Prochlorococcus marinus XMU1411: one gene and its partner. The protein of the gene in region 1 binds, or shares a complex with, the protein of each later gene. Links are inferred from orthologs where the notes say so. Each region holds a gene or a part of one and is shown on either strand. Other genes may lie near its edges.

Region 1 (3,535 bases):
AGATTTAGCTGATGGGTCTTCTAAAGTATTATCTTGCAGCGAAATTGGAAACAAAATAATAGATGAAATTTAAAAAAAAATTAATAAATAAAAAAATATTTTCAAGTTGAACATAAAGTTGGCATATGACCTGTCAGAATCATCTAATATTGTTTTTAAAAAATGTCAAAACGTCATCCAGTAGTCGCTGTAACAGGATCTTCAGGAGCAGGAACAAGTACAGTTAAAAGAGCCTTTGAGCATATTTTTGCCAGAGAAGATATTGTTCCCGCAGTTGTAGAAGGTGATAGTTACCACAGGTTTGAAAGAATGCCTATGAAAAAAGCAATGGCAGAAGCTCTTTCAAAAGGTGAAAATTTCTCTCATTTTGGTCCAGAGGCTAATCTTTTTGACAAGCTAGAAGAACTTTTTAAAATCTATGGCGAAACTGGAGGAGGAAAGAAAAGATATTATCTACATAGTCTTGAAGAAGCAGAAGAACATAATACAAGACTTGGTACATCCCTAGAACCTGGGCAATTTACTCCATGGGAAGATATTCCTGAAGGAACAGACGTACTTTTTTATGAAGGTTTGCATGGCGGGGTAGAAGGTGATGGATACAATGTGGCATCTTATGCTGATTTACTTGTTGGTGTTGTTCCGATTACAAATTTAGAGTGGATTCAAAAAATCCATAGAGATAACGCAGAAAGAGGTTACTCAGCGGAGACCATTGTGGATACTATATTGAGAAGAATGCCTGATTATATAAATCACATATGTCCACAATTCAGTAAAACCGATATTAATTTCCAAAGAATTCCCACAATTGATACTTCTAATCCTTTCATATGCAGAAATATCCCAACTCCTGATGAGAGCTTTGTGATCATACATTTCAGAAAAGGGGCAAGAGAGAAATGGGGGATTGATTTTCAATACTTGCTTGGAATGATTAACGATTCATTTATGTCAAGTCCGACAAGTATCGTTGTAAATGGGGGGAAAATGGGTTTCGCAATGGAACTTATTCTTACTCCAATAATTCATAAAATGATTGAGGAGAAAAATAAATAATAATTAATTTTCTAATATCAACTCAAATAATTATATGTTTTTTTTTGAAGTGTTTTAATCTAGAGGATCTCAAATTTTTATATATCTTTCTTGATAAAAGTACCTTATTTAGATTTAAATAGAAAAAACAGGAAATGTTGTGTCATTAATCGACTGGTTTGCCGCAAGGCGTAAAGATCAATTTGTTGGAAAAGTTTCCCAAGATACTGATGAGGGAGATGGTTTGTGGGTTAAATGTTCAGAATGTTCGCAAGTAGCCTATAGAAAAGACCTAATTTCAAATTTTAATGTTTGTAGTAATTGTGGACACCACAATAGGATTAATAGCGATGAAAGGATAAATATAATTGCCGACAAAAATTCATTCAAAGAGTTTGATGGTTCACTAAGTCCTACAGATCCTTTGGGTTTTAAAGATAGAAGATCGTATGCTGATCGAATTAAAGAAAGTCAAGCAGGCACAGGTTTAAGAGATGGAGTCGTAACAGGTATCTGTTCTGTAAATTCAATTCCTTTAGCATTAGCTGTTATGGATTTTAGATTTATGGGAGGATCCATGGGTTCAGTAGTTGGTGAAAAAATTACAAGGATAATTGAGAGAGCAACTTTAGAAAATTTTCCAATTCTTATTGTTTGCGCATCAGGAGGAGCAAGGATGCAAGAAGGTATGTTAAGTCTCATGCAAATGGCAAAAATATCTGGAGCACTAAAAAAACATAAAGAAAAAAATCTTCTTTATATGCCCTTATTAACTCATCCAACAACTGGTGGGGTAACTGCAAGCTTTGCAATGTTAGGTGATTTAATTTTGGCGGAACCTAAAGCTCTTATTGGATTTGCTGGAAGAAGAGTTATAGAACAAACATTAAGAGAAAAATTACCCGATAACTTTCAAACCGCTGAATATCTGCTTGAGCATGGTTTTGTTGATGTAATAGTTAAAAGAAAAGACCTCAAGGATACTCTGACTAAAATTTTAAAAATTCATGGTGTAAAAGAACTTGCAAAAGCAAATATATAATATGAGAATTATTTCAAATTTCTTTTATTTTTCTTTAAGCCTTTTATTTTTTATTTTAAATTTTGCTCCATATTCTTATGGAATAGGAAATGTTGACTGGGTCCTACTAAAAGAAAATAATGAAGGGAAAGAATGGCTTGATAAAGGAAGTATTAAGTCGCTTCCAAATGGCGAAATAAGTGTCTTAACAAAGTTCTTTAAAAATCCAACTAATTCGGATGATGATGGAGAGTTATCACTTTATGTAATGAGAATTAATTGCGATGAAAAAAAGTTCAAAGATACTTCCATAAATGGAATACCTCAATTCAATTCAAAATGGCAGACTTCTAATAATGATGAGCTAATAGATGTTGTTATTGAAAATAGCTGTTCAGTCTTAATTAATAGATAAGAATGAATTCTAAAAATAAAAAATTAAAAATAGCAATTGCTGGATTAGGGTTTGGTAAAAAAGTTCATTTAGAGGCATTAAAAGAGTCTGATTTTTTAACTCCTGTAGCTATTTATCATTATGAGACAAAGCAAAAATCGATCCTAGAAAAAGAAACAGGATTAAAATTCTTTCATAATTGGGAAGAATTAGTTAAATCTCCAAAAATTGATGGAATTATAATTGCAACCCCTCCTGAATCAAGATTTAAATTAGCAAAACAAGCTCTTGAGAATAATAAAAATTTACTTCTAGAAAAACCCGTTTCAATATCCTCCTCAGAAATTGAAGAGCTTCAGAGAATATCTTTGATTAATAATTTAAGCGTATGTGTTGATTTTGAATATAGAGCAGTACCTCTTTTTCTTCAGACAAAAAAACTTATTAATGAAAATATCTTAGGAGATATATATTTAGTCAAATTAGATTGGTTAATGGGCAGTAGATCAGACCCCAAAAGATCCTGGAATTGGTATTCATTAGAAGAAAAAGGTGGAGGAGTTATTGGCGCCTTAGGTACTCATGCATTCGATATGTTGAATTGGTTTTTTGGGGAAGCAATAAATGTTTCTGGCAAGTTAGCAACATCAATAAAAAAAAGACCTTTACCTGATTCATCTAATTTAAATGATGTAACGAGTGAAGATGTATGTTTAGCCAATATAGAAATATCAAACTACAGCTCGAATCTTATTCCATGTCAGGTATCTTTATCATCGATTTCTAAAAATGGTAGAGGATTTAGTTTAGAAATATATGGAAGCGAAGGTTCACTTATTCTTAAAAGCGAAAACCAAAAAGATTATGTACATGGTTTTAATTTGAAATATTCAAACAACGAAAATAAAATACAAAATCTAACTGCAGATTCAAGTTTTAATTTTGAAAAAACATGGACTGATGGGAGAATAGCTCCAGTTTTGAGAATTCAAAATTTATGGGCTAAGAGTATAATTAATAAAACACCTGTAATCCCAGGCTTATGTGAGGGACTTGCTAGTCATAAAGTTTGCGAAGCCATA
Region 2 (3,295 bases), 240 kb from region 1 along the record:
AAACCCAATCAGCAACTCTAGCAAATTTTGAAAGTCCTATTACTTTATTCCCAGGTTTAATACCTATCCAACACTCTCCTAAAATTGGAACTAAGTGATGCGAACATGCAGATCTAACAGAAATTGGGCCAACTGTATAAATCTCATCAAGATTCTTGTCATTTGGGAAACTTGTAACTTTAGGTTGTTGATGATACCTGCCTTTAAAAACTTCATTTAAATACATTTTTGAAACTCTTTCAGCAGTTTCTTGAGTATTATGATCATTCTCAACATCAATTATGAGGGACTTTAGTAAGTCCTTGACTCTTGAAGCAACTTCCCTTTCTAAAATCTCTAATTCTCCAGGATTTATAAAATCTGCAATATTATCGTTGGCGCTAAATCTGGTCCCAGAATCTTTGATTCTGTCTCTTATAATTTCGGAGATTAATTTATTAGTAATCTGGTCGTCAAAGTTTCTAATATTATCGTTGGGTAATGTAGAGGTCATAAAATTCTTGACAGAAAATTGTATGCAACTTAATTAACTGTATCTTCTAAAAGCTTAAATTACTTATACACTATATCACACTCTCTTGTTTAATCGGGTTCACGTAGCCCTAAAAAAAATCACTTTTTTAAGGATTAAGAAAAGAAAAAGAATGTTTAAAAAGCTCCTCCAGAGGGCATTAAAGTTAAGTCTTCAATAAGTTGTGATTCAGGTTGTTGAGCCATGTAGAGAATAGTATCTGATACTTCGCTTGAGGAGAGCATAGAAGTTCTATCAAAATCAGCATTGATAGATTCTGAGTCCCAAAGAGGAGTATTTACTGAACCTAAAGTTATTGTACAGGCCCTAATTGAATTAGATCTCTCTTCTTCCCTCAAGCATTTAGTAAACATAGATAGTGCAGACTTTGAAATACAATACGCTCCCCATTGGGGAAATGCATTATAAGAAGCATGACTACTAACGTTAATGACTAATCCACCATTTTTTCTCATTTTAGGAATTATTGAACTGCAAATTTGGAAAACACTTGTGAGGTTTATTTGCATAGTTTGTTCCCATTGACCTAAATCCATTTCAACTAAAGGACCATTAAATGCACAACCAGCATTATTTATTAATACTGAAGGGCACCCATACTTCTCAATCGCTTCTTTAACACACTGTTCTATTTCTAGAGGATTTGATAAATCACATTTAACTAGGTTAATTTTTGATTTAGTAGTCAAAAGTTCGCTCTTTAGTTTCTCCATTACATCCATATTCCTGGAGAGCAAAATTAAATCCCAGCCAGCATTAGCAAAAGTAATTGCAGTTGATCTGCCAATACCTTTAGTAGCACCCGTTATAAAAGCAAGTTTCAATTTATTCGGTTTTCTGGGGAATTTCACTATAAATCTCTTCAATATTATTTGCTTCAATAAATTTACCTAAAACCCTAAATTTTTTGTATCTTTCCTCAATTAATTCGTCTTCAGACATTTGCAATAAAGAATTAAGGTGTTTCTCAATAGCCTCTTTTAATGTATTGCCAGCATCTAAAGGAGCCCAATTGTTCCCTCCAGAAGGCTCTTGTAATACCTCATCTATAATCCCCAATTTAAGTAAATCTTTACCTGTAATTTTAAGTGCTGATGCTGCTTCTGGTGCCTTCGCAGCATCTCTCCACAAAATTGATGCACATGCTTCTGGACTCGCAACTGTATAAACACTGTGTTCAAACATTAGTAACCTATCAGCAACACCTATTCCAAGTGCGCCTCCTGAACCGCCTTCTCCAATAACAGTAGCCACTATAGGAACTTTCAGTCCAAACATCTCTCTTAGGTTTCTTGCAATCGCTTCCCCTTGACCTTGTTCTTCAGCTTTTAAACCAGCATAAGCTCCAGGAGTATCAATAAATGTAAGAATTGGCAAGGAAAATCTATTTGCATGCTGCATTAATCTAAGGGCTTTTCTGTAACCTCCAGGTTTTGCCATCCCAAAGTTTCTTACTACATTTTCTTTTGTGTCCCTACCTTTCTGATGCCCTAACATCATAACTGGTCTATTATTTATCGAACCTATTCCTCCAATTAATGCCATATCATCGCCGCCATTCCTATCTCCATGTAATTCGATCCAGTCATCACAAAACATTTGAACAAAGTCCAAAGTACTGGGCCTTTGAGGATGTCTAGCTACTTGAATCTTTTGTGCAGGAGTTAGAGATTTAAATATTTCTTCTCTTCTTCTCGCTGCTAAGGTTTCAAGCTGTAGAAGCTGTTGACTGACATCAACTTCTGAATCTCGAGCTAATTCTTTAATTTGCTCTATCTGTTTCTCAAGTTCAACAAGAGGCTTTTCAAAATCAAGAAGGTAACGTTTAGCCATAATTTAGACAGTTAATACTTTAGGCTGCTTATCGAGTCCAATCGCAGAAAAACCATGTTTTAAAGAAGCTGCTCCAATAAATTCCATCTTTTCGAGAGAAATATTATTTCTTCCCCAACTAAAGTTTGTATGACACTTTTCAAATTCTAAAATCATAGCTTCTGCAAAGCAAGCAAACATCTCTCGCTGAGGGTTTTGCATTTCAGCAAGTTCCATCATATTCCAACCGATATCATTAAAAAACTCTACTATACCTCCTTTTAAAACATGAATATTTTCACCTTGAAATTTCTCATCAAGATTTTTTGGGTATCCACCATCAATCATTAAACATGGTTTTTTTAAGTTATCAGTATCAATTTCAATAGTTTTAGGCATACTTGCGACCCACACAACAATATCTGCCTGAGGCAATGCCTCATCTAAACTTGTTATGGTGCCACCATCTAATTCTTTTTGTAAAAGCTCTAGTGGTTCTTGTTGTCTTGCCACCATAAGAAGTTCTGAAATCCCAGTTTTATTTATAAGCCATCTACAAACAGCGCTACCAATATCACCTGTAGCACCAATTACAGCAACAGTTGCTTTTTTAAGGTCTATCCCAATGCGAGGTGCATTTATTTCTAGTTGCCTACAAATAACCCAAGCAGTATGAGTATTGCCAGTAGTAAACCTTTCCCACTCTAATGAAGTATTTCTAATTTGTTTGTGTTGTAGAAGATTAAAATTCTCGAAAATAATTGAAGTAAATCCTCCTAAGGCGGTTATGTTAATCCCTTTTTTCTGAGCTAGTTCCATAGCATTTAATACTTTTCTTCTAGCTGTTTTAAACCTAGAAAGCATTTCAGGAACAAAGCAAGAATCTATGTAAGAGCCTTCAATAGATATTCCAGTAGCACTCTTAACTTCCACATTCTCAACCAATTGAGG

Evidence for each region.
Region 2: the proteins of accD (region 1) and HA145_RS02790 are in contact, whole or in part, in a solved structure (PDB 8UXZ), measured with the Escherichia coli proteins. The link is inferred for Prochlorococcus marinus XMU1411 from one-to-one orthologs.

Annotation. Positions count from the first base shown.
Region 1 is NZ_JAAORI010000003.1:435,665-439,199, reverse strand. Bases 327-3,139 are described here. They hold accD (acetyl-CoA carboxylase, carboxyltransferase subunit beta), read left to right. Parts: upstream 327-1,198; coding sequence 1,199-2,080; downstream 2,081-3,139. Other genes in these bases: HA145_RS04165 (Gfo/Idh/MocA family protein), read left to right, coding at 2,477-3,139; HA145_RS04170 (hypothetical protein), read left to right, coding at 2,082-2,474; HA145_RS04180 (phosphoribulokinase), read left to right, coding at 327-1,059. Also shown: leuB (3-isopropylmalate dehydrogenase), read left to right, coding at 1-73; more of HA145_RS04180, read left to right, coding at 163-326; more of HA145_RS04165, read left to right, coding at 3,140-3,535.
Region 2 is NZ_JAAORI010000003.1:193,495-196,789, reverse strand. What follows is about bases 362-3,295. They hold HA145_RS02790 (acetyl-CoA carboxylase carboxyltransferase subunit alpha), read right to left. Parts: upstream 2,366-3,295; coding sequence 1,358-2,365; downstream 362-1,357. Other genes in these bases: HA145_RS02785 (long-chain acyl-[acyl-carrier-protein] reductase), read right to left, coding at 2,369-3,295; HA145_RS02795 (SDR family oxidoreductase), read right to left, coding at 649-1,383; folE (GTP cyclohydrolase I), read right to left, coding at 362-493. In the rest of the region: more of folE, read right to left, coding at 1-361. UniProt on the Escherichia coli protein: Component of the acetyl coenzyme A carboxylase (ACC) complex. First, biotin carboxylase catalyzes the carboxylation of biotin on its carrier protein (BCCP) and then the CO(2) group is transferred by the carboxyltransferase to acetyl-CoA to form malonyl-CoA.